3 regions of the Rhizobium sp. CB3171 genome follow, and region 3 is predicted to be linked to each of the others. Evidence: riboswitches for the same ligand, from Rfam matches in the RefSeq annotation. Region 3 holds a riboswitch; each other region holds the start of a gene.
The links. Region 3 has a riboswitch for cobalamin ahead of QA648_RS02350 (aromatic ring-hydroxylating dioxygenase subunit alpha). Riboswitches for the same ligand answer to the same signal wherever they lie in the genome.

Region 1: another riboswitch for cobalamin. It lies ahead of cobU (bifunctional adenosylcobinamide kinase/adenosylcobinamide-phosphate guanylyltransferase); the one in region 3 lies ahead of QA648_RS02350 (aromatic ring-hydroxylating dioxygenase subunit alpha).
Region 2: another riboswitch for cobalamin. It lies ahead of QA648_RS08570 (DUF1636 domain-containing protein); the one in region 3 lies ahead of QA648_RS02350 (aromatic ring-hydroxylating dioxygenase subunit alpha).

The regions. Positions count from the first base shown of each region.
Region 1 covers NZ_CP121652.1:1,706,179-1,716,689, reverse strand. The annotation lists gene bmt (betaine--homocysteine S-methyltransferase) at 1-532, opposite strand, end outside; gene QA648_RS08425 (glycine betaine/L-proline ABC transporter ATP-binding protein) at 699-1,751, opposite strand; gene QA648_RS08420 (proline/glycine betaine ABC transporter permease) at 1,744-2,655, opposite strand; gene QA648_RS08415 (ABC transporter substrate-binding protein) at 2,900-3,898, opposite strand; gene QA648_RS08410 (hypothetical protein) at 4,717-4,860, opposite strand; gene QA648_RS08405 (cobyric acid synthase) at 5,094-6,548, shown strand; gene QA648_RS08400 (chloride channel protein) at 6,545-8,341, opposite strand; cobalamin riboswitch at 8,523-8,921, shown strand; gene cobU (bifunctional adenosylcobinamide kinase/adenosylcobinamide-phosphate guanylyltransferase) at 9,064-9,591, shown strand; gene cobW (cobalamin biosynthesis protein CobW) at 9,597-10,511, shown strand, end outside.
Region 2 covers NZ_CP121652.1:1,739,774-1,750,284, reverse strand. The annotation lists gene QA648_RS08585 (SfnB family sulfur acquisition oxidoreductase) at 1-838, opposite strand, end outside; gene QA648_RS08580 (alpha/beta hydrolase) at 1,032-1,631, shown strand; gene QA648_RS08575 (FAD/NAD(P)-binding protein) at 1,999-3,414, shown strand; cobalamin riboswitch at 3,634-3,851, shown strand; gene QA648_RS08570 (DUF1636 domain-containing protein) at 3,959-4,372, shown strand; gene QA648_RS08565 (ABC transporter ATP-binding protein) at 4,383-5,162, shown strand; gene QA648_RS08560 (ABC transporter substrate-binding protein) at 5,176-6,135, shown strand; gene QA648_RS08555 (iron ABC transporter permease) at 6,201-7,211, shown strand; gene QA648_RS08550 (DUF924 family protein) at 7,287-7,847, shown strand; gene QA648_RS08545 (mechanosensitive ion channel family protein) at 8,018-10,511, shown strand, end outside.
Region 3 covers NZ_CP121652.1:481,128-491,638, reverse strand. The annotation lists gene QA648_RS02365 (BA14K family protein) at 1-213, opposite strand, end outside; gene QA648_RS02360 (GH25 family lysozyme) at 504-1,457, shown strand; gene QA648_RS02355 (hybrid-cluster NAD(P)-dependent oxidoreductase) at 1,518-2,606, opposite strand; gene QA648_RS02350 (aromatic ring-hydroxylating dioxygenase subunit alpha) at 2,609-3,853, opposite strand; cobalamin riboswitch at 3,955-4,159, opposite strand; gene QA648_RS02345 (ACT domain-containing protein) at 4,376-4,789, opposite strand; gene QA648_RS02340 (DUF6656 family protein) at 4,890-5,501, shown strand; gene QA648_RS02335 (L-threonylcarbamoyladenylate synthase) at 5,559-6,533, shown strand; gene QA648_RS02330 (FAD-binding oxidoreductase) at 6,568-7,998, shown strand; gene QA648_RS02325 (MOSC domain-containing protein) at 8,051-8,602, shown strand; gene QA648_RS02320 (DNA translocase FtsK) at 8,682-10,511, opposite strand, start outside.

The DNA of each region.
Region 1 (10,511 bases), 1.2 Mb from region 3:
AGGTGTAGGGCAGGCCGACCTTGACGGCGGCTTCGGCGGCGGCGCGGATTTCCTCCGGCGACGACATGGTCTCGATCCAGGCGACATCGACGCCGCCGGCCTTCAGGCCTTCGATCTGCTCGGCGAAGGCGGCAACAGCGTCCTCATAGGTCAGCGCACCAAGCGGCATTAACAATTCGCCGGTTGGGCCGACGGAGCCGGCGACGATGACCTTGCGGTTAGCCTTGTCGGCGACAGCGCGGGCGATCTCGGCTGCCTGCTTGTTCAAGCTGTGAACGCGGTCCTGCGCGTGGTGCAGCTTCAGCCGGTGGCGGGTACCGCCGAAGGTGTTGGTGAGAATGATGTCGGCGCCAGCGTCGACGAAATCCTGGTGCAGTTTGGTGATCCGCTCGGGATGCTGTTCGTTCCAGAGTTCCGGCGCTTCACCGGCCTCCAGGCCCATGGCGAAAAGATTGGTACCGGTCGCGCCATCAGCGAGCAGCACGCCCTTTTCGGCAAGAAGATCGGTCAAGGGATTGGCTGTGACGGTCATGGCGTCTCCTCGAATGCGTCGGATAAATCGGATTGAAATGCAGATATAAACATTTCTTTATATGAGTACAATGCCGGGATAAAGGCAGAGGTTGCTCGATAATGCGATGGACAAGAAAAAAGCGCCCAGGGCAGGGCGCTTTTTCGCTTCATGATGGAGGTTCGTTTCAGGCTGCTGCCATCTGCGCCGCTTCATGCGTCGTCGGCGTCACCATGGCGGCGATGATGGTTTGCAGGTCGATTGCGCCGATCGGCCGGCCGCCGGCATCGGTGACGACGGCAGCGGTCTGTCCGCCGTCGGTCATCTGTTTGGCCGCCATTTCCAGCGTCATGTCGCCGGATATGCGTACGCCGTGCGCCTCGCCAACAATCGGCTTCATGATCGTCTGAGCCTGAATAACGCGGCCGCGATTCACTTCCTTGACGAAGGCGGTGATGTAGTCGTCGGCAGGTTTCAGCACGATTTCCTGGCCGCTGCCCTGCTGCACGACCTTGCCGTCCCTAAGAATGGCGATCTTGTCGCCGAGGCGCAGTGCTTCGTCGAGATCGTGGGTGATGAAGACGACGGTTTTCTTCAACTCCTTCTGCAAGTCGAGAAGCACGGTCTGCATGTCGACACGGATCAGCGGGTCAAGTGCTGAATAGGCTTCATCCATCAACAGGATGTCGGCATCGTTGGTGAGCGCGCGGGCAAGGCCGACGCGCTGCTGCATGCCGCCGGAAAGCTGGTTCGGATAGTGGTTCTCGAACCCCTTCAGGCCGACGCGCTCGATCCAGTATTGGCCTTTCTTCTGGCTTTCTGTCCGGGCCACGCCCTGGATGTCCAGGCCGTAGATGGTGTTTTCGATCACCGTGCGGTGCGGCAGCAGGGCGAATTTCTGGAACACCATCGCCGTCTTGTGACGGCGGAACTCGCGAAGGGAATTTTCGCCCATCTTGCAGACGTCGACGCCGTCATAGAGGACTTCGCCGGCGGTCGGTTCGATCAGCCTGTTGATATGGCGGATCAGCGTCGATTTGCCGGAGCCGGAGAGACCCATGACGACCGTAATGGCGCCGGCCGGCATATCGATATTGATATCCTGCAGGCCGAGGACATGGCCATGCGTCTCGTTGAGCTCGGCCTTGCCGATGCCGTTTTTCACCGCATCCACATAGTCGCGCCCGCGTGGGCCGAAGATCTTGTAGAGGCTTTTGATCTGGATCGCATGACTAGCCATGGATGACCTCCGAGTGCTTCTGGAGCCGTCTGCCGTAGGCCTGGCTCGTGCGGTCAAAAATAATGGCGATCGCGACCAGGGCGAAGCCGTTGAGGAAGCCGACTGTGAAGAACTGATTGTTGATCGCCTGCAGCGTGTTCTTGCCAAGCCCGCCGACGCCGACCATCGAGGCGACGACGACCATGGCGAGCGACATCATGATGGTCTGATTGATGCCGGCCATGATAGTGGGCAGCGCCAACGGAATCTGCACGTTGAACAGCTTCTGCCGGTGCGACGAGCCGAAGGCGTCGGCTGCCTCAAGCACTTCTTTATCAACGAGGCGGATGCCGAGATTGGTTAGCCGGATCATCGGCGGAACGGCATAGATGACGACAGCGATCAGGCCAGGGACCTTACCGATGCCGAAAATAACGACGACGGGGATGAGATAGACGAAACTTGGCATCGTCTGCATCACGTCGAGGGTAGGGTTGATGATCGATTGCAGCCGATCGGAACGTGCCATCAATATGCCGATCGGCAGGCCGATGACGATCGCGATCAGGGTGCAGACGGTCACCATGGCAAGGGTCACCATCGTGTCGCCCCAGAGGCCACAGACGCCAATCAGGATCATGGAAATAGCGGTGCCGGCGACGATCTTGAGATTACGGCTGGCGGCGTAGACGACGGCCATCATGACGAAGAGCACAATGAACCAAGGCGTATTGGTGAAAAGCCATTCCAGATAGTTCAGAAACCATTGCAGCGGCTGAACCACGGCATCGATGACATTGCCGTAAGCCCGCACTATTCCTCTGAAGCCATCATCGATATTCTTGCGCGCGGCGCGAATGAGAGTGTCGTCGATCGCCGGAAAATTACATAGAACATCCGGCAAAAAACTACATTGTATAGCCATGAAATTCCCCTTCTTGTCCGGTTTTGACCAGCCCGTGCGTGTGGCCTTCACGTGCGGATGGTGGGCAGCGCTGCGACCGGTTCGTCAGACTGCTGTTTATTTTTTTACACCATTTGAAGGCGCCATCCTGCGCTTGTTGCGACCTAAGGCCGCGTTACTCCGTCGATATGGGCGTCGACGCCGCGGCTGCGAATATGGAACTGGCGGCCGACGCAGTGCCGGCCGCCAGTCCACGCGTTTCATGTCAAAGCGAAGCCTTCACCTTGGTGGCTACTTCTGGAGATACCCACTTGGTCCACATATCGGGGTAGGTCTTCAGGAAGTATTTTGCGCCGTCTTCGTTGGTGCCCTGATTGTCCGTCATCCAGGCCAGAACCTTGCCGACCGTGCCGTTGTCCCATTTGCGGGTCTTGACGTAATCCATGGCAATACCTGCCTTGGAGGCAAACGCCTTGGTCACGACGGTATAGACGTCGGAAACCGGATAGGAGTTGACCTTCGGATTGGCGCAATCCTGGATGGCCGTGCAGGCATCCCATTCCTTCTTGTCATGCGGCACGTTGAAGCTCAGGCGCACCATCTCGTACTTGCCGAGGATCGCGGTCGGAGCCCAGTAGTAGCCGAGCCAGCCGGTCTTCTTTTCGAAGGCGTTGGCGATCGAGCCGTCGAGACCAGCGGCCGAGCCGGTGTCCACCAGCGTGAAGCCGAGCTTCTCGGCGCCAAGCGCCTTATAGAGATTGGCCGTGGAAATCTGGCAGTTCCAGCCCGACGGGCAATTGTAGACTGCGCCCTTTGAGGAATCTTCCGGGGCGGGGAAAAGTTCCGGATGCTTCAGCGCGTCCTGAACGGTCTTGATATCCGGATGGGCGTCGGCCATGAATTTCGGAATCCACCAGCCTTCGACGCCGCCGTCGCTGAGAAGGGGGGCGGCCTCGATCAGGCGGCCTTCGGAAACGGCCTTGTCGAGCGCGGTGCGCACGGCATTGACCCAGAGTTCGGGCGCGACATCGGGCTCGCCCTTCTCGTCCATGGAGGCGAAGGTCGGCTGCGTGTCGCCGGTGACCAGCGTCACGTTGCAGCCATAGCCGTTCTGCAGGATGATCTTGTCGACCTGCGCGGCGACGCCGGCGGACGCCCAGTTCATTTCAGCAATTGACACGTCGCCGCATTCCGCAGCCTGCGCCGAGCCAGCCAAAGCATAGGCACCAAATGCAAAGATGGCGGAAGCAATGAGCTTCTTCATTGGATAATGTCTCCCAGTTCTCGTTAAGTTACGGGAATCGACTCCAGCAGACATGATGCCTGCCGATCCCCCGTCAGCGTGGTCGCACCACAACCGTTCACTCGCCGCTGACGACGTCTGTCCGGTCCCCTGTTTTTCAGTCGTGCGCTTGCTCTTTATGCGGCTACGAACCATGTCGCGACCGTGCTCTTTTTCGCATCGACAGGATGCAGCCTAAGGATTTGAGTGAAGAAATCAACCTGCCGTCGACCGTGCGGGCTTACCACGCCTTGTCGAAAAGCTTATATAAGCGCTTGAATTAGCCTGTTTTCTGCTATTCATGGCTGTAAAATGGTTATGGAAGAGGCAAGCGAACCCGTAGCGATTAAACATCGCTAAAATATCGCGCCCGGCAAAGACCTTTTTTATTCCATTCGCGCCGTTTTCAGTCTGTCGAGGCAAGCCGAAAAAAATTCAAAAAATTTTCGGATTCATCCTTATTTAAGCTCTTAATAACCCTCCGGTAACGATGTCCGGCTATCAATCTGGACGTGGCGGGGGACAAACCTGCCTCTCCGGATCAGGTAGTGCGTACCGGAGGAAGCGAGCCTTGCAGTGTGAAATGCAAGCGAGCCGGCGTTTTTGGCAAACCGCGTCGATCTGGAGATCGCGCGGTTTTCGCGTTTTGGGCTTAGGCTAACGGTCTCAGGCAGAATCGATATAGGATATTCCCGAGGTGCGGACGGACCACGGCGCACCTGAATGGCGGAAACAGCAAAGCCGCCTATGCCCTCGCATGGCGGCTTGATGTGCGGTCGGTTGGCGGCCTTGACGGCCTATCAACCGACGCTGTAGGTGCGGATGAAACCGATCGGGCCGAAGCGGGTATCGAGCTGCTGCAGGCGGCTCTCGGGGCGGCGCGACGGCAGTTTCGAATTCCAGGCGATCTGGATGGAATTCTTGTTGTTGAAGATGAAGAGCATCGGGGTTTCCTCGGGCCGGATCGACCGGCATTCGTTGTTTGATTGGCGACGGAGATAATCCTCTTCAGTGCGCCGAACAATGGATGAAGTCGTCATCGAATGTCGCAAATAGAGTATGTGAGGACGTGATGCTTTTTTGCCTCGCAGATCCGGCTTTTCGCTGTTAATCATCGCGGCAGAATCAAGGCGAAACCAGGGTTTTCGGTCGTAGTGCCATATCGGAGCGATAACGGATGACGAAGGCGATCATGCTGCAGGGGACCGGCTCCGATGTCGGAAAAACGGTATTGGTCGCCGGACTCTGCCGGCTGTTTGCCAACAGGGGCGTTCGGGTGCGCCCTTTCAAGCCCCAGAACATGTCGAACAATGCCGCGGTCGCCGAGGACGGCGGCGAAATTGGCCGGGCGCAATGGCTGCAATCGCTGGCCGCGCGCGTGCCGTCATCGGTGCATATGAACCCGGTGCTGCTGAAGCCGCAATCAGAAACCGGCAGCCAGATCATCGTGCAGGGCAAGGTCTGGGGGCAGGCAAAGGGCAGGGATTACCAGGCGCTGAAGCCGCAATTGCTCGGCGCCGTGCTGCAAAGCTTTGCGACCATGCGCGCCGGTACCGATCTGGTGATCGTCGAGGGCGCCGGTTCGCCGGCCGAGATCAATCTCAGGAAGGGCGATATCGCCAATATGGGTTTTGCCACCCGCGCTAATGTCCCGGTCGTGCTCGTCGGCGATATCGATCGCGGGGGCGTGATCGCTTCGCTGGTTGGCACCCATCATATCCTGCCCGAGGAAGACCGGCGGATGATCCGTGGCTACCTGATCAACAAGTTTCGCGGCGATATCTCGCTGTTCGGCGAAGGGGTGGATGCCATTGGGGGCTTCACTGGCTGGCCTTGCTATGGCGTCGTGCCCTGGCTAAAGGCGGCGGGCCGGCTGCCAGCCGAGGATTCGGTTGTGCTGGAGCGGCTGGCGCGCGGCTCGGATGGCGCGTTGAAGATCGCAGTGCCTGTCTTGCCGCGCATCGCCAATTTCGACGATCTCGATCCGCTGCGCGCCGAGCCCGATGTCGATCTCGTCTTCGTGCGCCCTGGCGAGCGGTTGCCCGCGGACGCAGGACTCGTAATCCTGCCGGGCTCGAAATCGACCATCGGCGACCTGATGGATTTGCGGGCGCAGGGGTGGGATCAGGATATAGCTGATCATGTCCGCCGCGGGGGCCGCGTCATCGGCATTTGCGGCGGTTATCAGATGCTCGGCCGCGTGGTGCATGATCCGCTCGGCATAGAGGGATCGGTGACGGAGATACCGGGGCTTGGCCTGCTCGATGTCGAGACCGAGATGGCGCCGGAAAAGACATTGCGCAACAGCGTGGCTTTTTCCAGGGAATACGACGCACCGCTCTCGGGCTATGAAATCCATCTCGGCGTGACTCGCGGCACCGATTGCGACCGGCCCTCGACGATGATCGACGGCCGGCCGGATGGTGCGCTTTCCAGCGACGGCCTGATCATGGGCACCTATCTGCACGGGCTTTTCACCAGCGACGCCTACCGGGCAAAGCTGCTTGCAAGCTTCGGCCTGACCGGCGAGCGGATGGATTACCGCGCCGGCGTCGAGGCGGCTCTGGACCAGATTGCAACGGAGCTGGAAGCGGTGCTTGATCCGGCCTGGCTCGACAGCCTCGTGTACTAAATTTCGCCCGACACTTCGCGGCGGCGGCGGTCGAGTTCTTCGCTGTAGCGGCGCAGCGTATAGCTCTCGGTGAGCAGGCCGATCACCTTGCGCTCGATCAGGTCGTTGATCACCACGAGTGCTTCGCTTTGCGTCTGGTCGAACAGGGCGGCGGCCTGCCTGGCGTTCATCTGCGGCTGCAGGAAATCGTTGCGATGGCGGATGAAATCGGCGAGGCCGTGTTCCTCGTCGTCCTTCTCGACCGGGCTCGCATAAATGTCCGGCATCAGCACCATGCCGGCATATTTCTCGTCCTTGTCGATAAGAATGACGCGCTGCGCCGAGCCGATCGGAAAGCGGTGACGAAATTCCTCGATGCTCGTGTTGACATCAGCCGTGTGGACGTCCGGGCGCATCATGCGGACGACCGTCAGATTGCGGATCCAGCCGACATCATGGGCGCTGCGGATGCTTTCGCCGCGCAGATGGAAGCGCCATGTTGCGAAGGAATAGCCGAAGGTGGTGCGCACGACGAGCGACGAGGTAATGACGGCGGCGAGCACCAGGGCGGTGATCGGAAAATCGCCGGTGATCTCCAGCGCCAGGAAGGTCATGGTCAAGGGGCCGCCGATGATGGCGACGGCAAGCGAGCTCATGCCGACCACGGCATAGACGGCCGGCGTCAGTGTGGCGTGATCGAAATAGGGGCCGCAATAGGCGAAGATTTTGCCGAGCAGCGCGCCCATGAACAGCGACGCAAAGAACAAGCCGCCTCTGAAGCCGGATCCGATCGACACGGCGGAGGCCAGGGATTTCAGGATGAAAAGTCCGGCCAATGCGCTGAGTGTCACATTTGTCGACAGGTTGAGATGCAGTGCGCCGTGGCCGGCCGACAGAACCTGCGGCGAGATCAGCGCCAACAGGCCGACGACAAGGCCGCCGAGCGCCGGACGGAAGGGCGGCGCGATGGAGCTCTTGCGCGCAAACTCTTCGACCCAGGCGACGCCTTGCATGATCAGGATGCCTATACCGGCGCAGAAAGCACCGAGCAGGACAGCCGGAAGATAGTCGGCAGGGACGATCGCACCGAAATGATCGATGTCGATGGCGAAGTCGTCACCGGCGAGCAATCTTGCGATCATGGTCGATATCAGCGCTGAGACGACGACCGGCGTCAGGGTGAGGATGGAATAACTTCCGATAATCAGCTCGAAAGCGTAGAAGGCGCCGGTGAGCGGCGCATTGAACGCGGCGGCGATGGCGCCGGCAGCGCCGCAACCGACGAGCATGCGCAGGTCGGCGCGGCGCATCTGCATCTTATAGCCGAATTTCGACGCAATGCCGGCGGCAAGCTGCGTGTAGCCAGCTTCAAGCCCGACCGACGCGCCGAAACCGTTCGAGATCAGGTTTTGCACCGCAACGAGGATACTATCGGTGAGCGACATACGGCCACCGTGCAGCGCATTGGCTTCGATCGGGTCGACCATCGGCTTCTTGCGCGTGCGCGACAATATATAGAGCAAGATGCCGAGGATGATGCCGCCGGCTATGGGCGCGATCAGAAGCACCGACTTGTCTGGTATAGCTACCGCTGCCGAACTCAGGCGCTCATAGTCGGTGATCCCATAGATGGCGCTGTGAAGCTTGCGCGAGACAAAGCTCATCGCTGTTACGGCGCAACCGGAGACTATTCCCGCCAGGGCGCCGGCGAAAACCAGCCCCAATTCGCCACGACGCAGCAATGCCCTGAACCGACCAAGATCGAATAGGGCGGAGAAGACGCCGAGGCGGCGCGGTTGGAATTTCTGTAACATGGGGAACAGACGACAGTTTTTTGCTCAAAGCTACGTGCTTGGCTTCTATAAACTCCTAACATCAAAGAAATACGGCAAAAAGAGCGCCAAACCGCTGCGACTTTTATGCATATTTCGCCGTTAGGACAGCCGATGTCGTATCGGCCGGCCTTGATTGACTTGCCGGGACCGAAAGCCTAATCATTGCGGCATAACGAATGGTTCCCGAGCGGCGATCTGTCGCATGGGATGAAAAGGGAATGTGAAGGGGCGGACCCAACTCGGGCGTTCTCATCACAGCCGACCCCGCGACTGTAGAGCGGTCAGGGTCTTTCATCCGGTTTGGGGGGTATTTTGCTGATGGTCCGCGTGGTGCGGGCAGGTGAAAGCAGCTTCGAGCCGGAAAAGCCACTGGCGTGGCATCATGATCAACCAGGGCTGGACGCCTCTAATTCTACGAATCGTCCGCCTTTTCATGATGTTTGCCGGGAAGGCGAGGGAGATCCGCTGGTGCAGGAGCGGAGGCGACCGATTTCGGTTTGCCCCGCTTGCTGCGCCTCATCCGCGAGCCAGGAGACCTGCCATACGTGCCGGGCACAAGGCCCACCCCAGGGACGGATGTCTCGGCTGCCAGCACGGAGGTTGTCATGGCGCGAAATGAATTTTGGGCGCGCAGGCGCCTGCTTTGCGGCTTTGGCGGCATCGCGCCCGCGGTCGCCTTTGTGTCGGGGCGGAAATAGCCGATGCTATCCTCACCGTCCCGCGCCGTTCTTGTTCTCGGCGGCGCACGCTCCGGTAAATCCCGATTCGCCGAATCGCTGATCTCGGATACCGGCCTCGATCGTCATTACGTGGCGACGGGCCAGGCCTGGGACGACGAAATGCGCGATCGCATCGCACAACATCGCGCCGAACGGGGTGATCTTCTCTGGACGACGCATGAGGAGCCGCTCGATCTTACGGCGCGGCTGGCGGCGATCGACGGCGAGGACCGCGCTGTTCTCGTCGATTGCCTGACGCTTTGGGTCACCAACCTGATGATGGCCGAGCGCAACATCGCGGCGGAATTTTCCGCTCTCACCGAATTTCTACCGGGCGCAAAGTCACGCCTCGTCCTCGTTTCCAATGAGGTCGGGCTCGGCATCGTGCCTGAAAACCGTATGGCGCGCGAGTTTCGCGATCATGCCGGCCGGTTGCACCAGATGATCGCGGCGGCGAGCGCCGAAGTCTATTTTATCGCGGCGGGGCTGCCGCTGAAAATGAAGGGTTGATCCGCATGAACCAGGAAAAAATTCCCGCCACCGTCATCACCGGCTTCCTTGGCGCCGGCAAGACGACGATGATCCGCAACCTCCTGCAGAACGCCGGCGGGAAGAAGATCGCCCTGATCATCAACGAGTTCGGTGATCTTGGCGTCGATGGCGACGTGCTGAAGGGCTGCGGCGCGGAAAACTGCACCGAGGACGACATTATCGAGCTGACCAACGGCTGCATCTGCTGCACGGTCGCGGACGATTTCATCCCGACCATGACCAAGCTTTTGGAGCGTGATGCGCGTCCCGATCATATCGTCATCGAGACTTCCGGTCTGGCGTTGCCGCAGCCCCTCGTCGCTGCTTTCAACTGGCCGGATATCCGCACCCAGGTCACCGTCGACGGCGTCATCACCGTGGTCGATAGCGCCGCTGTCGCCGCCGGCCGTTTTGCCGATGATCACGATGCTGTCGAAGCCCGTCGTGTCGAAGACGAATCGCTTGATCATGAAAGCCCGATCGAGGAGCTGTTCGAGGATCAATTGACCTGCGCCGATCTTATCGTCCTCAACAAGACCGACCTGATCGATGTCGCTGGCCTTGGTCGCGTCCGTACCGAAGTTGCCTCTCGCACCGCCCGCAAGCCGACGATCATCGAAGCGAAAAATGGTGAGGTTCCGGCCGCCATCCTCCTCGGCCTCGGCATCGGCACCGAAGGCGATATCGCCAACCGCAAATCACATCACGAGCTGGAACACGAGGACGGCGCACCGCATGATCATGACGAATTCGACAGCTTCATCGTCGAGCTCGGCCCGATCGCCGATCCGCTTGCCTTTATCGAGAACTTGAAGGGCGTGATTGCCGAACACGATGTCCTGCGCCTCAAGGGTTTTGTCGATGTGCCCGGCAAGCCGATGCGCTTGCAGATCCAGGCC
Region 2 (10,511 bases), 1.3 Mb from region 3:
CGCCGCTGTCCATCCAGGGGCGGGCGTGCGTTTTCACAAACTCCACGGTCTCGGTGAAAGCGGCGCGGGCAATGCCGAGATCGATGCCGGCATGGATAATTTGGCCGACCGAACCGATGGTCGTCGCCCGCTCGAAGCCCTTGTGATGCGCGACGACAGCGTCGGCGTTAACGTAGACATTATGCAGAATGGTGGTGCCGCTGCCGGATGTGCGCTGACCGAAACCGTCCCAATCATCCATGATCTGGATGCCTTCAGCGCCACGCGGGACAAGTGCCAGGATGAGTTCGTCGTCTGCGTTCAGCGCAAAAATACCGATCCAGTCGGCGAAAACTACGCCGGTGGAATAGAATTTGCGGCCGTTGACGCGATAGCCCAACCCGTCCGATGTCAGGCGCGTGTTGTATTGACCGGCCGTTCCGGTGCCGACTTCGGAAAATGCATTGCCGAAGCGGTCACCGGCCAGCGCCCTGGTAAAGAAGAAATTCTTCTGTTCCTCGCTGCCATCGACGCGAAGCGCTTCCAGAATGTAGAAATGGCTCTGCGGAATCTGGGCGATCGAAGGATCGGCTTCGGCCAGAATGGCTATGATTTCGGCAAGAACGGAGTTGGAAATATCGATGCCGTCATATTCGGACGGAGTGGTGATGCCGAGCAGGCCGGATTGCGACAGGGCCTCCAGCTCCTCGTAGGGCAACACCCGGTTGATGTCGCGGTCGCTTGCCTGCTGTGCAAATTGGATGGCCAGCGATCGCGCGATTTCCAGCGCTTCCTCGTCGCTTTGAATGCGGTGTGCGAGCGGTCTGGTGCGCTCGTGCAACTGTGAAACAGTTCCCATTCATAACCCCATCAACGATGGCATATCAGTGACTTAGCTGGCGAAAGCGCTATGATCGTAATTTCTATAGATCTACTATACAATAGATTTTCTTTGCTTATCCAGATTTCGCTATCCGCCATAATAGGCACCGAATGGAGAAATTGTAAGCGGGCGGCTCAATGCAGCCATCGCTCGCATCCAGGAGAGCGCCGTGGTCGCGACACTGATCCTTCCGGGTTTAAACGGCTCCGCCGAGGGGCATTGGCAGCGCCATTGGGCGCGCGATAAGACCTCTGCGGCCATCGTCCGTCAGGCTTCATGGTCGAGGCCGGTGCTGGAACACTGGTTGGCGGCGCTGGAGAGAGAGTTGGAGCGGGTGGAAGAAGCCTGGCTCGTCACGCATAGTCTCGGATGCCTGCTTGCCGCAAATCTCGCAGATCACCCCGCCGCCCGGCATGTGAAAGGCGCTTTTCTTGTGGCTCCCTGTGATCTCGACCGGACGGAGAGGCTGCATCCCGGCGCCATCGATTTCGGCACAATGCCGACTAAAGCTCTGCCATTTCCGAGCTTTGTCGTTGGCAGCCGCGATGATCCGTACATGGATTTCGTCGAGCTTCGGCATCATGCCGCGCGATGGGATAGTGAGCTTCATGATCTCGGCCATGCCGGCCACATCAATATCGCCAGCGGTTTTGGCCGATGGGAGCAGGGCTTCCAACTCTTTTCCGCGTTCACGAAGGGGGTCGAGGATCGGCAATTCAGGCGGGCAAGACCACCGTTGCACGACGTCCTGTGCGGGGCCATGCCATAAGCGTCGTCTTCCATGAAAAATGCGGTCGCAAGAAAGCGCTTGCTACCGGCGCATTTTCGCGCTTTCATATACGACTAAATAAGTAGACAATAGCGACAATGACATTTGTCGAGCCGTCAATGGCTCGATGTGTGTCCAGGTTGACGAAGGCAACGGGCTTCCTAGCTTGAATGGGAGCCCGCCCAGAGCATCCCGTCAGGTAGAGGGATGCCCTGGATTCAAGAACCAGAGCGTCCAATGCGTTTACGACGCGCGGCGCTCTAGCGGCCGAGCGTTTGATGGCCGCGAGCTGTGTGCGGGTCACAGGCAAAGTATCAGCGTGCCCTCAGAAAAGCATGATCGACCACCTCTTGCCCCAGGAGTTGATATGACGGTTCAGGGACTTTTTTCTGCCAGGGCAAATGCCTCGGCGCAGGCCTATGCGATGCCGCGCATCGCTGTCATCGGCCGCGGCTTTTCCGGCATGATGACGGCGATCGCCTTGATGAAGACGGTGCGGACGCCCTTTCATCTGCAGCTCTTCGACCCCAATTCCAGCGTCAGCGGCGGTCAGGCGTTGGCTTCCGGCCATAGCAGCGAAATCCTGAACAGCCGTGTGCGCGATCTCTCGGTTTCCGCTGGCGATCCCGATGATTTCAACGATTGGCTCTGTAGCAATGCCGCGTTCCGCAGTGCCGTGCCGGCGGCCATACCGGGCTTTTTGCAGATATTCGTCCCCAAAAGCATTTTCAGCGACTATGTGTACCAGCGCTTTTCCGAGGCATTGTCCTCGCGGCGGGATATTGCGGTGCAGGTCAGCGGCGAGACGGTGATCGGCCTTCGCCGCAGCCATGGCGACCGCTTTTTGGTGGAGAGCGCCGGCGCCGTCTATCCCCCGTTCGACACCGTGGTCCTGGCGACTGGTTACGGCATTGCCGATCACGAGCCGCAGAGCGGCGAACCGGTGGCGACGCCGACGACGGTCCGCGCCCGCCGCCTAGTGTCGCGCCCGCATACGGTCTTGCTCGGTAGCGGTCTGCGCGTCGTGGACCGGCTGCTGCAGATGCGCGACAACGGCTATGATGGGCAGATCACCATCGTTTCGAGACACGGCTTTCTGCCGCAGAGCCACACCCGCAGCAATGCCGATCCGGTCTTTCCTGCAGAAGCAATGCCCGGCAGTCTCAGCGAGATTGTGCGTTTTATCCGGCGGGCTTGCGAGAATGCGGAGGCGAGCGGGCAAAGCTGGCAATCCGTCATGAACGGCCTGCGCAAACATGCGCGCTCCCTCTGGCGCTCGCTGCCGGCCGGACAGAAGCAGCAATTCAACCGCCATCTGCGCGCCCTTTACGACAGCCATAGAAACCGTCTCCCGGAGGCTCTGTATGTCCGGCTGAAGCAGGAGTTGGCGGAGGGCAACACGCTGTCGCGTCGCGGCCAATTCCTAAGGCGCACGCCGACCGGGTTGATGCTGAAGCCGGCCGGTCAGCAGGGCGCGGAGCAGATCTATGCCGACGAGGTGATCGATTGCCGCTGCCGGGAGCCCGATCTCGATACGCCATTGATGCGGAGCCTGATCAACGCGGGCCTCGCCACACCGGATGAACTCGGTCTTGGCCTTGCTGTCGAAGCAACGGGGGCGCTTTCCACAGATGGCCGCATAATCGAGGGACTTTTCGCCATCGGCCCGCTGGGGCTCGGCAGCCTGCCGGACATCGATCTCGTGCCCGAGATCGTCACGCAGGCCTATGCGGCCGCCGAAGGCGTGGCGGCCCGGTTCTATCCGCAGTGCAAGGCGGTGTGATTGGGATTTTTGTCGCTCGCCTAAGCTCGGAGGCGAGGTCATTTGCCATGTTCAACAGCCCTTATGAATACGAGCTTCGGCCTCATCGCCATGCCTTATTTTTTGATTGAAATTAGTAACGTAATAACATAACAAATGCGCTTACCATTCACGCGAACCGGAATTCGGGGACAAGTGCAGACCTCAATGACACTACCATTGCTCGCTTTGATTTTCTGTGAGATGAACCATACCGATGGTGCTGCCGCCGGAATCATCCGGAGGGCGGCTGAAAAGGGAACACGGTGCGGATTACCCATCAGGGGCCAAAACCGTGGCTGCCCCCGCAACTGTAAGCGGAGAGCGCGTTCGCGACATGCCACTGGCTTCATGCCGGGAAGGTGCGAACGGGCTGTGACCCGCGAGCCAGGAGACCTGCCATCGATGACGTCAACCGCAACGGACGGGGTGTTCCGATGGAAATTCAGTGGTTGGGCGACGGAGCATTCGCGTCCGCAGGCCCTATCTTGACTTTGCCTCCGGCGAGATCTCCGGGAGGCTTTTCATGGATACAGCGAGAGAGCAGACGCATCGGATCACCGTATGCACGAATTGCCGTCACGTCGGCGCGCCATGCCGTCCCGGTCTTGATTTGCTGAAGCATCTACAGGCCGCCATTACCCAGGCTGGCGCGGCACTTTCCGACGATTTCAGTCTGGAGGGCAGCGTTTGCATGGCCGGCTGCGATCGGCCATGCACCGTCGCCTTCCAGGCAACGGCAAAGGCGACCTACCTCTTCGGCGACATCGCGGGCGAGGCGGATATCGGGGCACTCGTCTCCTTCGCCGAGCTTTACCGCGATCGGCCCGATGGCCTGACACGGGAAGGCGAACGCCCGAAAATGCTGGGCGGCAAGACATTGGCGTGCATTCCGGCTGCGATCGTTTCGGCCGAACGCCAAGCAACGCTCTTGCAGTAGGAGCGGGGTCATGCTGGAAAAATGCTTGCGACTGGAAGCTGACGGCGTCACCTGGGGCCCGCATAAGGGTAAACCGATCATCCGGGACATCAGCCTGTCCGTCAAAGCTGGTGATCGGCTGGCAATCATCGGCCCGAACGGGGCGGGTAAATCGACCCTGCTGCGCTGCCTCTATCGTGGTATCCGGCCGCAACGGGGTTGCGTGCGTCTCGACGGCATCGATCTCTGGTCGATCGGCCCGCGCGAGGCGGCGCAGCGTATCGCCGTCGTCCTGCAGGAGACGCCGGGCGATTTTCCCTTTAGCGTCCGCGATGTGGTGATGATGGGCCGCATTCCCCATCGCAAGGGCATGGCGCGTTGGAGCGAGGAGGATCATGCGGCGACCGCGGCAGCACTTGTCCGCCTGGAGCTCAAGGATCTGGCGCTCCGGCAATTCGCGTCGCTTTCGGGCGGCGAAAAGCAGCGGGTATTGATTGCCCGCGCGCTGGCGCAAGAGCCGGAGCTGATTATCCTCGACGAGCCAACCAACCATCTCGATATCCGCCATCAGCTCGAAATACTGGAGCTGCTGAAAGGCCTTGGTCGGACGATCATCACGACCTTGCACGACATCAATCTTGCCGCCGATTTCGCCACCCATGTCGCAGTGCTCGATTCCGGCTGTTTGACAGGCCACGGCTCGGCAACCGAGGTTCTGACCGCCGAGCGCATCTCATCCGCATTCCGTGTCGAAGCGAGCCGTCAGGTCGTGGGCGACACATCCCATCGTTTTACGTTTTCTCTTCGATAATTTGGAGCCATCCATGTCTTTCCGCATGTCCTTGTCCGCTACCGCCTTGCTGCTCGGTACGTTCTTTGCTGGCGCTGCTTTGGCCGAACCCGTCACCGTGCGTAGCTGCAATCGCGATGTCACTTTCGACAAGGCGCCGGAGCGCGCCGTTTCCAACGATGTCAACCTCACGGAAATGATGCTGGCGCTGAAGCTAAGGGATCGCATGGTCGGCTACACCGGGGTTTCCGGCTGGAAGACGCTGGATGAGAAGCTGCGGGACGGCATCAAGGAAATGCCGGAGCTGTCGCCGAAATATCCAACCAAGGAAGTGTTGCTCGGAGCCAATGCCGACTTTTATTTCGCCGGCTGGAACTACGGCATGAAAGTGGGCGGCGAAGTGACGCCGCAGACTTTGGCGACCTTCGGCATCAAGGTCTATGAGCTCACCGAATCCTGCATCTTCGTCATGCAGAAGAACAAGCCGACCATGGACGACATGTTCGTCGACCTGCTCAATCTCGGCAGGATTTTCCGTGTCGAGGATAGGGCGGAAGCCCTAGTGGCGGATTATCGCAAGCAGCTCGGCGCTATCCAGGCGAAGATCAGCCGTGCCGACAAGCCGACCCGCGTCTTCGTCTATGATTCCGGTGAGGAGAAGCCCTTCACCTCGGGCCGGTACGGCATCCCGACGGCAATGATCGAAGCGGCCGGCGGCACCAATGTCATGGACAATGTCGAAAAGAGCTGGACGGAGGTCTCCTGGGAGCCTGTGATCGAGAAAAACCCCGAGGTCATCGTCATTGTCGACTACGGCGAAGTCACGGCGGCCCAGAAGATCGCATTTCTGAAGAACAATCCGGCTTTCAAGACCATCGACGCGGTGAAGAACGACCGTTTCGTCGTGCTTCCCTATGTCGAGGCCACGCCGGGACCGCGCAATATCGAGGCGATCGCAACGCTGGCGAAGGCTTTCCACCCGGAAGCGATGTAACGAACGACAATGCCCATCCGTCCAGTCGATCACTGAGCGGATCGGATCGCTTCCTGGATTTTCGCATGCGTATTGGCCTTCCCATTCTAATCCCTCTCCTGGTCGCTCTCCTCGCCATGTCGATCACGGCGGGCGTTTCCTTCGGTGCGGCACCGATCCCGTTTGCGACCGTCTGGTCGATCGTCGGCAACAAGCTGCATGCCAGCTTGTTTCCCGTCACCTGGTCGGGCGGACAGGAAAGCATCGTTTGGGACGTCCGTTTTCCGCGCGTCATTCTCGCGTTGCTCGTGGGGGCCGGGCTTGCGGTCACCGGAGCTGTGCTGCAGGCCTTGACGCGAAATCCGCTGGCTGATCCGCATCTTCTCGGCGTTTCCTCAGGTGCCGCTTTCGGTGCTATCCTGGCACTACTGCATACGGGGCTCATCCTTGGGCTACTGACCGTACCCTTATTCTCCTTCGCCGGCGCGCTACTCGCGATCGCCGCCGTAGCGCTGGTGACCCGGCTGACGCGCTCGCAATCAGCCGACCGGCTGGTGCTGTCTGGCGTCGCCGTCGCCTTTGTCTTTACCGCGCTCGGCAATCTCCTGATTTTTCTCGGCGACCCCAGGGCGGCCAATACCGTTGTCTTCTGGATGCTCGGTGGTTTGGGGCTGGCGCAGTGGCAGCATCTGATCTATCCGGCCGGCGTGCTGCTTGTCTGCCTTGCCGTGCTGATGCTGAAATCACGGGAGCTCAACGCGCTTGCCATGGGCGATGAGACGGCAGCGACGCTCGGCATTGCCGTCTCGCAATTCCGCTTCATGCTGTTTGTTGTCACGGCGCTGCTGACGGGCGTCATGGTCGCTTTTTCGGGCGCGATCGGCTTTGTCGGACTGATGGTGCCGCATTTCGTCCGGCTTCTCGCCGGCGGCGACAACGTCCGTGTCGTGCCGCTTAGCGCCGCCTTCGGGGCACTGACATTGGTCTGGGCCGATATTGCTGCGCGGCTTGTCATGGCGCCGGAGGACATGCCGATCGGCGTCGTTACCGGTCTGGTCGGCGGCATTGCCTTCATTCTGATCCTGCGAAAAAGGTGACCAACGGGCGGCGTTCACCATTGCCACCCGCCGCTCGTGGACCTATCTCCCGACGGGCATGCCGGGAGGGAGCGAATGGCCGCAGATCCGATTGTTTGTACGCCAGAGGAAGTGCTGAGCTTCTGGTTCGAGGAGTGCACGAGCGAGGATTGGTTCCGCTCCACCGTTGCTCTTGACGAAGAGATGCGCCGTCGGTTTCGCGACACGCATCTGGCATTGGCGGCTGGCGTGCCTGATCTTTGGCGGGCAACGCCCGAAAGCCGGCTGGCAGCGGTCATCGTCCTCGATCAGTTCGCCCGAAACATCTATCGCGGCACACCGCTTGCGTTTGCGACGGATGGTTTGGCTTTGCAGGAGGCGAAAGAGGCTTTGGAGGTCGGTGCGGATCGAGGGATGCCGGCGGAACGACGGATATTCTTCTACTTGCCTTTCGAGCATGCCGAAGACCTGGCCGAACAGGGCCGGTCCGTGGCACTTTTCCGTTCGCTCGGCCTTGAAGAGCAGATCGATTATGCGGTTCGCCATCGCGCCATCATCGCCGCCTACGGCCGCTTCCCGCATCGCAATGTCTTCCTTGGCCGGGTGTCGACAGAGGCTGAGAAAGACTATCTCGCCGAGCCTGGAGCAGGATTCTGAGGGAATAAAGGTGTAAATGCCTTTGTGTCGCCTTTCTTTGCCTTACAAGGCGTAGGCCAAGGGAATATGAAATTCGCAATCACAGTTTAGGAAGATCCGATCTTCCGTTTTTTCGTGCGGCGAATCCGTTTACTCGCCGCCGGCGACTTTACTGCGACGAGGAGCTTTGCTTGCGCCCGCTGAAACACCGTCTCCGTTTTTTGCCCGTGCTGCTTATGGGGCTGAGCGCAGCCATTGTTGCCGGCCCTTTGATGGGCGGGCGGGCTTTTGCGCAAAGCCAGCAGCAGGCACAACCGACGCAGCAACCGGAACAGCAGCCCGCAGGCCAAGCGCCGCAGTCGGCGCAGCTCGCCAACGGTTTGCTGGAGACTGCCGTTGCCGATCTCGCCAAGGCTAAGAAGGACTTCGCCTCGATCGAAGGTGACTCCAAGGAAGAGGGCGCTGATGACAATGCGCTGGTCGCCCTTTCCGGCCGGGCGGACGAGCTCAATCGCTCCGTAGCGGCGATTTCGGCGCGGTTGAAGCCGCGCACTACCGAGATTGACGCGCGCCTGACACAGCTCGGTGCGCCGCCCAAGGAGGGGCAGCCGCCGGAAGCCGCGATCGTTACCCAGGAGCGCGACCGTCTCAACGCCGAACGTTCGCAGATCAGCGCCGTGACTGTCGACGCCGACAATCTCGTTGCTGCGAGTAACCGGCTTGTGATGCAACTTGTCGAAGTGCGCCGCAAGCTGTTTGCCGAGACGCTGTTCAAGCGTACTGGCGTTTCCGCCACCACATTCGAGGATGCTGGAACGGCCTTTGTCAACGAGGGCGTAGAGTTCAGCACTGCCGTAACAAGCTGGATCGGCTTTGTCGTGAAGGCGAAGCTTGGGTCGCTTATGGCTGCCCTCTTCCTGTCGCTTGGTGCGGCGTTGATTTTTCTGTCCGGAGGCTACCGGTTGTTCCGCAGATATTATGTGCGGGACGAAAACATTGAAAATCCGCCCTATATTAGCCGCCTCTCGGTCGCCTTCTGGTCGACGCTGATCCGCACGCTGTCGCTGGTCGCATTCCTCGTTACGTCCTTTTTCTTCCTGTCGAATTTCAACGTGCTGCGGCCGGATATCGCGCCTGTCCTGGCCGCTCTCTTCGGCTTCATCGGGCTGGTCTATTTCGTCGGCCGCCTGGCCAATGCCGTTTTTGCGCCCTTCAGGCCGCATTGGCGGCTCGTCAAGCTGTCCAACAAAGGTGCCCGCTCGCTGAGCTGGTGCATGCAGGCCATGGCCGTCGTCAACGGTCTTGATTATGTTTTCGACCGCATCAGCGAATCCATGGGATCGCCGGTTGTCGTCACGGTGGCGAAGAGCTTCTTTGCGGCTCTGTTGATCGGTCTTATCCTGATTGCCGCCTCCTTCGGTTCGCCGATCCTTGCAAAGAACGGCAATCCCGATGCTCCAGGCCGTCGTTGGCCGCATGGCATGGCGATCATCCTTCGGGTGCTCGGTACATTGCTGATCTTCACGGCTTTTATCGGTTATGTCGGCCTGGCGCGCTTCATTGCAACGCAGTTGATCGTCACCAGCGCCGTTCTGGCGACCATGTATCTCGGCTTCCAGCTCGGCAAGTCGGTGTCGAGGCAGGGCGTTTTTGCCGAGACGATCATTGGACGTTTCCTCGAAAGCCGTTTCGCGCTCGGCGACGTTGCGCTCGATCAGGCTGGTCTCGGGGCCGGCCTTGCGACCTACGCTGTCGCGCTCATGACCGGCATACCACTGATCCTGTTGTCCTGGGGATTCCATATCCAGGATCTGGAGCTGATTGCCTATCGTCTGTTCACCGAAATCCGCATCGGCAACATGTCGATTTCGCTGGTCGGCATTTTCGCTGGCGTTCTGCTCTTTGCCGGCGGTTATCTCGTGACGCGTTGGTTCCAGCGCTGGCTGGACAGCAACGTCATGGCGCGCGGCCAGGTGGACTTGGGTGTCCGCAACTCTGTGAAGACCGGCATCGGCTATCTCGGCGTAGCGGTGGCGTCTATCATCGCCATTTCGGCTGCCGGCATCGACCTGTCGAGTCTGGCGCTCGTCGCCAGCGCGCTCTCGGTCGGTATCGGTTTCGGCCTGCAGAATATCGTGTCGAACTTTGTCTCGGGCCTGATCCTGTTGGTCGAGCGGCCCTTCAAGGTCGGCGACTGGATCGTCTCGGGTACCTCGGAAGGCATCGTCAAGCGCATCTCGGTACGCGCCACTGAGATCGAAACCTTCCGCAAGCAGTCGATCATTGTGCCGAATTCGGAGCTGATCAACGGCTCCGTCGGCAACTGGACGCACCGCAACCGCTTGGCGCGCTCTGAAATCCCGGTTTCCGTCAGCTTCGATGCCGATCCGCAGAGGGTGATGGACATTCTGCTGGAGCTGGTGCGCGACATCCCGAAGGTGCTCAGAAATCCCGAGCCGCATGTCGAATTCCTGCGCATCGGTCCGTCCTCGCTCGATTTCGAAATGCGCTTCTATCTCTCCGATCTCTCCGACGGCATGGAAATCCGCAACAATCTGCGCATCGATATTCTGAAACGGTTTCGGGCGGAGGGGATTGCTATTCCCTATCCGCATCAGGAGCTGCACATCGTCCGCGACAGCAAGCGCGGCAGGCAGACCGATCTGCTGGCGACCACCAATCTGG
Region 3 (10,511 bases):
GCCATACCAACCACGGCGATAGTACGGATAGTATCCGCCGTGATAACCGCCATAGCGGCGCCACTGAACCTGCTGAACGTCGGCAGGGGCGGCCTTGTCTGCCGCCGCAACGGGCGCGGCAGGCATCTGCATTGCGAAGGACGGGGTGAAGCTCGTCAGAGCCACAGCGGCCGAAACAGCGATAGTCGCAATTCTTGCACGGAAACCAAGCATTTATATCTCCATTCCCTGGCTTACATTGTGCTTAAGGCAATGAACGTTCCTAATTGGGGAAGGTTCCCCAAACAGGGTTCGAATACCTGCTGCGCCGCGCGTCCAATATGACGCGGCGGGACGTAGCGGCGCATAGTGTTTCCCTTAAATCGGTACAAATTTAAGGGGTTATGCGGACCCAACGGTAAATTTTTAGCGATCCCATCCTTAACCAGGGATTAACCACCGATCCTTACCATTGTTTCATGAAGGGATACCGGCAGACTCACCCTCTGATTTGCAGTTTCCTGATGGTTCTGGCGCTGCTCGGACCGGCTTCCCGGCTTGCGGCCGCTGAGAACCAACCCTGGAACGATCCCCAGAACGCCATCATCGTCGATGCCTATGAATTGAATACCATCGATTGGGATCAGCTTCTGCAGGACAAGCGCATAGCCGCTTTCATCTCCAAGGCTTCCGACGGCCTGCCCGAAAGCTTTAGCTGCACCGGCGATCATGCCGGCGACACCTTTGCGCACTGCAAGACGATGTGGCGCAAATATGCCGTCAGCCGCGAGCTGTATCAGACGCGCCGTATGCTGGCCAAGATGAACGGCCTGCTCTGGGGCGCCTACCACCTTGGACGGCCCGGCAACCCTGTCGACCAGGCCAATCATTTTCTGGATTATGCCGACCCGAAACCGGACGAATTGATGGTGCTCGATATCGACGGCTTGGACGCGACCCAGTTCATGTCGCTCGATGACGCGCAGATCTTCGTCGGTCACATCAAGGTGAGAACCGGCCGCTATCCCATTCTCTATACCAATCACAACACCGCCCGGTATATTGCCGATCATCGCGAGGACTATCCGATCCTGTCGCGGCTGCCGCTGTGGTATGCGCGCTACAAGCCGGATGTAAAAGGCACCTTCCCGCTCGGCAATTGGGACAATTATGCGCTCTGGCAATTCTCCTCATCCGACAATTGCTCGGAGAAGGCCTGTCCTTACCGCGTGCCGGGGACGCTTACCGATATCGATGTCAATGTCGTGGCGATGACGAAGGTGCAGCTCGCCAAGATCTGGCCGCAGGGCGATCTGCTGCCCGCAAAGCCGGAACCTGCACCCATGATCATTGCCAAGGGACCAAGCTGTACCGCGCCGTTGCAGACGCTCGTCTCGCTGATGGTCGACCCAATCGTCACCGCCGCAACGCAGCCGAAGACGGTCGAGATCAACGAGTTGAATTATCAGGATTTCTAGCGCATCCGCTATCGGGCGGGAGCCGCCCGATAGCGGATAAGTAGTCTCGATTCAAAAGGCTTAGGCTTCTATCTGCACATCCGTTTTAGGCCGCGAACAGCAGGCCAGAATGTAGCCTTCGTCGATTTCGTCGTCGAGGATGCCGCCATTATGGTTCATCTCGACCTCGCCCGACAGTTTCATCACCCTGCAGGTGCCGCAGAGACCGGATTCGCAGGCAGCACCGATGCGTACGCCGGCGCCGCGCGCGGCCTGCAGGATCGTCTGGCCTGGGGCGCAGGCGACATCCCTGCCGGCCATGGTGAAGCGGATCGAGGTCGCCGCGTCCGTCGACGCGTCATCGCTGACTTCGGCCAGCGGCGTTGCCGCCTGCGCCGGCTGGAAGCTTTCCTGATGGTAGCGCGCCATGTCGAAGCCGTGGGCTTCCAGCATGGAGCGGACGGCATCCATGAAGACTTCAGGGCCGCAGCAGAAGATGGTGCGTTCCATGAAATCTGGCGCGAGCAGTCCGATCTTTGCCTTGTCGATGCGGCCCTTCAACCCCGACCAGAGATCGGTGCGGCCGCAGCCCTCGACGATGAAGCCGAGATCGAGGTTCGGCATGAAGCGGGCGAGATATTCCAGCTCCGAGCGAAAAATGATGTCGGCGGGGCTGCGCGAGCAATTAACGAAGGTGATGTCCGACAACGGCGCTGTGTCGGCCATGTAGCGCGTCATCGCCATCATCGGCGTGATGCCGGAGCCGGCCGAAACGAAGAGATATTTTTCGCCGGGATGACGGATGTGGCTGAAATCGCCGAGCGGGCCGAAAGCCTTGATGCGCATACCGGGCTTCAGGTTCTCGAACATCCAGCGCGTGCCGATGCTGTCCTTCTGCGCCTTCACCGTGACGGCCACGGAAAAGGGCCGCGACGGCGTGGACGACAGCGTGTAGGTGCGCATGACCGGCTCGGGCGCCGTCGGCAGTTCCAGGGTTACGAACTGGCCCGGCAGATAGCGGAACCAATTATCCTTGTCGGAGCGGAATGTGAAGGTCATCACATCGGGCGCTTCCGGCGTTGCCGACAGGCATTCGAGCAGATGCTGCCTGTCGCTCCATGGCTGCATCTGGTCCAGGTGCTGATGGCGGAGAGAGATGGTCATGTTCATACTCAGGCAACCGCCGACAGCTTGGCCTGGTCGCCCTGCAGCCGGTTGATCATGAAATTCGAGTACCACTCGACGAACTGCATGACGCCCCCCTCGTGGAGTTCCGAATAGGGGCCGGGCTCATAGGCCGGCGAGCGTATGCCGAAGGCATTTTCCTCGACGATGCGACGGTCCTGATCGTTGGTTTCCGTCCAGACATGGGTCAGTTCCTCGAGGTCATAGTCGACGCCCTCGACCGCATCCTTATGCACCAGCCATTTGGTGGTGACCGCGGTTTCCTCGGCGCTGATCGGCAGCACGCGGAAGGAAATAGCGTGGTCGCCGAGAAGATGGTTCCACGTTGTCGGGTAATGGAACAGGATCATCGCACCGATATTGTTGATGGTCACGTCAGGCGATAGCGGCCGCTTGACGGCGCGCTTGCCGGACATGGTGTAGCTTTCAGCCCCTTCGATCAGCGGCATGCGGGCGGCGCGGAACTGACCATCGGGTGCGATCTTGAATTGGCTCGGCAAGCCGGCGGCTTCGCAGCGCTGCCAGTGCTCAGTGATGAGGGGATCGTTCATCGCACCTTGTACACCCGTGATGGTCGGCGCTTCCGGGTAGGTACGGCAGAGCTCCGGATGATTGGCGGCGCAGTGATAGCACTCGCGATTGTTCTCCCATACCAGCTTCCAGTTGCCCTTTTCGATGATGGTGCTCTGGAAGGCGATCTTCGTCTCGCCGATGCGATGCGGCGCCATGTAAGGCTCGATCGCGGCGCGGACCGGGGAGAAATCCGGGGCATTCTTCGCCAGGCAAATGAAGATATAGCCACCGACGCTTTCGCAGTGAATCGGCTTCAGGGAGAACTGGCTCTTGTCGAAATCCTCCGCCATCTGCCGGGCGAAAAGCAGTGAACCGTCGAGCTCGTAGGTCCACTGGTGGTAGGGGCAGACAAGCTTGGCCGAAGAACCGCGCTCGGAGGCGCAGACACGCGAGCCGCGGTGGCGACAGCTATTGTGGAAGGCGCGGATGACCTGATCCCGGCCGCGGACGATAACGACGGGATAATCACCGACCTGGACCGTGAAATAATTGCCCGCCCGCGGCACTTCGCAATCATGGCCGATGAACAGCCAGTCGCGATAGTAGATCATCTCCATGTCGAGCTTGAAATAATCGGGGTCGGTATAGAAGGCCTGCTCCAGGCTGAAACCCTGGCGGCGGTTCTTCAATTGTCGCAAAACGTCGGTGCCGATATCCATGTGTCTATCCTCGTGCAATACCAGGCAGTAGGCAGAGGACATGCACCGGCCGGCCTTAAACGGCCCAACGCATTACCCCCCGACTGCCCGCCGCGGTCAGTGAAATCTATCGTCCCCAAGGCTGGTTTCCGGGCTCTGGAGCGGTCCCCAAGGGGACCCCATGGCGCCTTCCCAGGTTGTTCTCGACCCAGTGGCTTTATCTGCCATGCCTCACTCCACCACCGTTGCGGGGGCAGCGCCGGATTTTGACCGGCTTCCCAATTCTCCGCCTCCCTAATAGACGGCACCTTGAGATTGAGGTCATCATAGCTCCCGCCTCATGCGTCGCTCTGCTGCAATGCGACATCGGCTTCGAAATTGGCGACAGATGAGATGAAGCTTGGAAATGACGCGAATTTTGTCGCGATAATACGAACAAATTCAAGCTATTAGCTTGGTGCCGGCAAAATGCGCGTCCGCGCGAACCATTCTGCGCTCCATGACGCTTTATCTTGATTGCGACAGAGCGATGGGCGATGAATTTTAGGGACGATCTTGTCCGGCGGAGAGCGCCTTCAATGCCGCTATGGCACGCTCGGCATCGGCGATCGGCACGAAGATATGGTCATGATAATAGGCCGCAACGACATTGGCGCTGATGCCCTCGCTTCCGAGTGCCATAGCAAAGGCGGCCGTCAAGCCCACGGCCTCCAGCGAGGAATGGACGTCTAGGCTAATCATTCGCATGGCGGGTTCAGCCGGAAGCCCCGCCTGCCGGGCGGCCTCGATCGGAAGGATCAGCGTCATTCCCTCTTTTTCGTGGAACATTCCGATCGGCTTCAAATGGATATAGTCTGTCAGCATTGAAGGCGGCACGCAGCAAAAGACGAATTCGCCTTCAATGAGATTTGGCTTCATGCTCGCAATCAGCAGTTTGAGTTCGGTGATACCCGGCATGGCTCTGATCCTTCCAAACATCCCAGCGTGGCGCGCTTAAGCCCGGCTCAAGCTAGGCGATCTATCAACTGCTATCCATACCCATACCGTGAGTGCCGCCATGGCCAAGCTCAGATATTTCGACGCCAAGAAGCCCGCCGAACCGGAACCAGAATTGCCGGCGGCCTCCCATAGCGAATTCCTGCGCACCGGCCGCATCACCCGCGACAGGGCGCATTGGCTGGCCGAAGAGCGGCGCTATCTCAGCTATGAGGAAGTGGCCGAGCGCACGGCGAATAAGCTGCGGAATGCTGGCGAAAAGACCCACGATCGGCTGAACAGCTTTCACCAATCGATTCGTTTTCCGAAGCTGATCTTCCATCACACGCTGAAGGACACGCCGCATCTCGGTTATTGCCATGTCACTGCGGCGCGAACGCAATTTGCGCAGTATGAAGAGGTGAGCTGGGCCTTCTACATCGCCAATTTCTTTGCTCGCATCGGGCAGAACGACAACTTCTTCGAAAATATCAGCCTGAGATATTCACGAATGTATTTTGCCGTCGCCGTTTTGCCGGATCAGGAATCGCCGGAAAAGAAGCTGACGATCAACCGCGAGATCCGAGGCAACGGCGTACTCTTCCACACGCATGATCCGCAGATCGCCATCCGCAATGTGCTGCTGCTTGGCGCACGCAACGAACAGCTCCGCGACATCATTCGCCAGCTTTGATCATTGATCCCCAAACTTGAAAAGCATAAGAACGGCCTGAACTGCAACGGTCAGGCCATGGCGCGACACATAGACATTCTCCAGGATCCCGAAACGGCTATAGCTGCGGCGTCGGAAACGCTTGCCGAGGGGCTGCCGATCGGGTTGCCGACCGAGACGGTCTATGGGCTTGCCGCCGATGCCACCAATCCCGCTGCTATCACCCGCATCTATGAGACCAAGGGGCGGCCCCGCTTCAATCCGCTGATCTGCCACATGAGCGATCTTGCCATGGCGGAACGCCATGCGATCTTCGACCCGATCTCGCGGAAGCTGGCCGAAGCCTTCTGGCCCGGTCCGTTGACCCTTGTGCTGCCGCTGCGGCCGGAAAGCGATATCCATCCGCTGGCAACCGCGGGGCTTGATACGATCGGCATCCGTGTGCCGCAGGGTTTTGCTGGCGAGCTGATCCGCGCCTTCGGCCGGCCGCTCGCCGCCCCCAGCGCCAATACGTCCGGCAAGATCAGCGCCACCAGCGCCGATCATGTTCATGACGATCTCGGCGAACGGATTACACTCATCCTCGATGCCGGCGCTTCGGTTGTCGGCGTTGAATCGACGATCGTCAAGGTTGAGGACGGGGAGATGCGCCTGCTGAGGCCGGGGGGCCTCGCGGCTGAGGAGATCGAACGGATCGCAGGTCAGCCGCTCAAGCGCAAGAACGGCGCCTCGCCGGCCATTGAAGCGCCAGGCATGCTTGCCTCGCACTATGCGCCGGGTGCTGCGGTACGGCTCGATGCGACTGCTGTTTTACCGGGCGAGGCGTTGATCCGTTTTGGCCGGCCGGATATTGCCGGTGCGGAGAACGCGGCCATGGTGCTCGATCTCAGCCCGTCCGGCGATCTTGCGGAAGCCGCCGCCAATCTGTTCGATTTCATGAAACGCGCCGATGGCAGCGGCGCGGCAATGATCGCCTTTTCCAGCATTCCCGACGAAGGCCTCGGCGAAGCCATCAACGACCGCCTGCGCCGCGCGGCCGCGCCCAGAGAGTAAATCCGGTCAAAGACACATCGGCAAAGGACACGCCATGAGCAGCTCCGCCCCCTCCTCCGCCCTTCTGGATCGCTTTGCCGCGATCGTCGGCGAAAAGCATGCCGTGCAGGACCCTGCGGAGATCGCACCGCATCTTATCGAAAATCGCGGGCTCTATCACGGCGCATCGCCCCTGCTCTTGAAGCCGGGCTCGGTAGAAGAGGTTTCGGCAATCCTGAAGCTTGCCAGCGAGACCGGCACGGCCATCGTGCCCCAGACCGGCAATACCGGCCTTGTCGGTGGCCAGACGCCACGCGAGGGCGGCTCCGACATCATCCTCTCATTGGAGCGCATGAACCGCATCCGCGACATCGACCCGGTCGGCAATACCATGATCGTCGATGGTGGTTGTATCCTGGCTGACGTACAGAAAGCGGCGGAAGAGCATGGCCGCATGTTTCCGCTGTCGCTCGGCTCCGAGGGCTCCTGCCGCATTGCCGGCAATCTCTCCACCAATGCCGGCGGCACGGCCGTTCTTGCCTATGGCAATATGCGCCAGCTCTGCCTCGGCCTTGAAGTGGTGCTGCCGACCGGCGAAATCTGGAACGGTCTTCGGCGGCTGAAGAAGGATAATACCGGTTATGACCTGCGCGACCTCTTCATCGGCGCCGAGGGAACGCTCGGCGTCATCACCGGCGCAGTGCTGAAGCTTTTCCCGCAACCGCTCGGTCATCAGGTGGCTTTTGCCGGTATCCAATCGACCGAAGACGCACTGACACTGTTCAAGAATGCGGCCAGCCTCTGCGGCCCGGCGCTGACCGGCTTCGAGCTGATGCCGCGCATCGGCGTCGAGTTCACCGCCCGCAACATTCCGGGCGTGCGCGATCCGCTGGAAACAGTGCATCCCTGGTATGTGCTGATCGATATCTCCACATCGGATTCGGCCGAGACCGCCGAGAGGATGATGACGACGCTGCTGGAGCAAGGTTACGAGGCCGGCCTGATTCAGGATGCGACCATCGCCAATTCCGAGGCGCAGCGAAAGACGCTGTGGCACATGCGCGAGAGCATGTCGGACGCGCAGAAGCCGGAGGGCGGCTCGATCAAACACGACGTCTCCGTTCCGGTCGCGCAGATTCCGAAATTCATGCACGAGGCGGAGAAGGCAGTGATGGCCGCCATGCCCGGCGCCCGCATCTGCGCTTTCGGCCATATGGGCGACGGCAATATCCACTACAACATCTCGCAGCCCGTGGGAGCGGACAAGGCGGAGTTCATCGGCCGCTGGCGCGAAATGAACAAGATCGTGCACGGGCTGGTGCTGCAACATGGCGGCTCGATCTCCGCCGAACACGGCATCGGGCAATTGAAGCGCGACGAACTGGCTTCGATCCGCCCTGAAATCGAGATGGATCTGATGCGCCGGATTAAGACGGCGTTCGACCCTGCAGGGATCATGAATCCGGGAAAAGTCCTCAAGATCTGAGAGCCGGTTGGCTGCCTTCAACGGGTAGCAACACGCTATGGAAGGGTTCGGCATGGGCGACAAACGCGTATATGTGACGTCAGTCAGCAGCAGCGGCGTGCATAGTTTCAGCAAGCAGAACAAGGATCACATTCAACTGCTGACGGGGCTCGGCGTGGAAGGCGACGCGCATATGGGGGTGACGGTAAAGCATCGCTCGCGCGTCGCGGTCGATCCGACGCAACCCAATCTGCGTCAAGTGCATATTATCCACGAGGAGCTGTTCGACGAACTCACAGAAAAGGGATTCTCTGTTGCTCCGGGCGACATGGGCGAGAATATAGCGACCCGAGGGATCGACCTACTTTCCCTGCCTCGAGGGGCGCGCCTGCATATCGGCGAGGAAGCGATCGTGGAAGTGACTGGGCTTCGCAACCCGTGCAAGCAAATCGACGATTTCCAGAAGGGCCTGCTGCATGCGGTGCTCGATAAAGATGCCGATGGCGGTCTGATCCGCAAGGCTGGCATCATGGGTATCGTCTCGCAGGGTGGCCGCGTGCAACCCGATGACGCCATCCGCGTCGAGCTGCCGCCGCTGCCGCATATCAAGCTCGAGCGCGTCTGATAAAAAAGAAGCGGCCTTCCGTTGGAAAGCCGCCTCGTTATGCCGCTCTCATGTCGCGTTAGCTTTGCAGCCTGCTTGATCAATCGAAATCGTCTTGGCCCGAATTGCCGCCGCCATTGCGGTTGCCCGAGATGATCTCACGCTTGCCGACATGGTTGGCGGGGCCGACCAGACCGTCCTTTTCCATGCGCTCGACGAGCGAGGCAGCGCGGTTATAGCCGATGCCGAGGCGGCGCTGGATGTAGGAGGTCGAGCACTTCTTGTCGCGCATGACCACCTTGATCGCCTGTTCGTAGAGATCGTCGCCGTCTTCCGAGGCGATGGCGCCCTTGTCGAAGACAGCCGTGTCTTCTTCCTCGTCGTCTTCTTCCTCGTCGGCGGTGACCGTATCGAGATATTCCGGCCGCCCTTGAGTCTTCAGATGTGCGACGACCTTTTCGACCTCTTCATCCGAAACGAAGGGACCATGGACGCGCGAGATGCGCCCGCCGCCGGCCATATGCAGCATGTCGCCCTGGCCGAGGAGCTGCTCAGCGCCCTGCTCGCCGAGGATGGTGCGGCTGTCGATCTTCGAGGTCACCTGGAAGGAGATGCGGGTCGGGAAGTTTGCCTTGATCGTGCCGGTGATGACATCGACCGAGGGACGTTGCGTCGCCATGATCAGATGGATGCCGGCGGCGCGCGCCATCTGCGCCAGACGCTGGATCGCGCCTTCGATTTCCTTGCCGGCAACCATCATCAGGTCGGCCATTTCGTCGACGATGACGACGATATAGGGCATCGGCGTCAGGTCCATTTCCTGCTGTTCTTCGATCGGGGCACCCGTGCCCTTGTCGAAGCCGGTCTGGACCATGACATGGATCGTCTCGCCCTTTTCACGGGCGGAAGCGACGCGGCTGTTATAGCCGTCGATATTGCGCACGCCGAGGCGCGACATCTTGCGATAGCGATCCTCCATCTCGCGCACGGCCCATTTCAGCGCCATGACGGCCTTCTTGGGATCGGTAACGACCGGGGTCAGCAGATGCGGGATGCCGTCATAGACGGAGAGTTCGAGCATCTTCGGATCGACCATGATCAGGCGGCATTGCTCCGGCGTCATGCGGTACAGCAGCGACAGGATCATGGTGTTGATCGCGACGGACTTGCCCGAGCCGGTGGTGCCGGCGACGAGCAGATGCGGCATCTTGGCGAGTTCGGCAATGACAGGCTCGCCGCCGATCGTCTTGCCGAGGCCAAGCGCCAGCTTGTAGCCACTCCTCTCGAAATCCGCGGACTCAATCATTTCGCGGAAATAGACGGTCTCCCGGGTGACGTTCGGCAGTTCGATGCCGATGACATTGCGACCGGGAACGACGGCGACGCGGGCTGACAGAGCCGACATCGAGCGAGCGATATCGTCGGCGAGATTGATGACGCGCGAGGATTTGACGCCGGGGGCCGGCTCGAATTCATAGAGCGTTACCACAGGACCTGGACGGACATGGATGATCTCGCCCTTGACGCCGAAGTCTTCGAGCACGCTTTCTAGAAGGCCGGCATTCTGCTCCAGCGTTTCCTGCGTCATGATCACGCCGGTCCGGGCGGCAGGCTCCTGCAGCAGTTCGCGGGGCGGGAGCTCATATTCACCCTCACCGCTGCGGGCGATCGGCCGCCATTCCGGAAGAGCCAAGGCATTAGCCCTGCGCGGCGTAATCTGCGACGGCGGCGGATCGATCAGACGCTGTTTGGCGGCTTCGACGGCGGGAATGACCGGCTTTGCTTCAACCATGGGAGCGGCCGCAGCCGGCGCCGGCGTGCGAACCGGTATCGGCGCGACGACCATGACCGGAGCCGGAGAAGGCAGGCTCGGAGCCGCAGCCGGCTGAACCTCGACAATGGCCTCTGCCTCACCGGCAAATACTGCGGT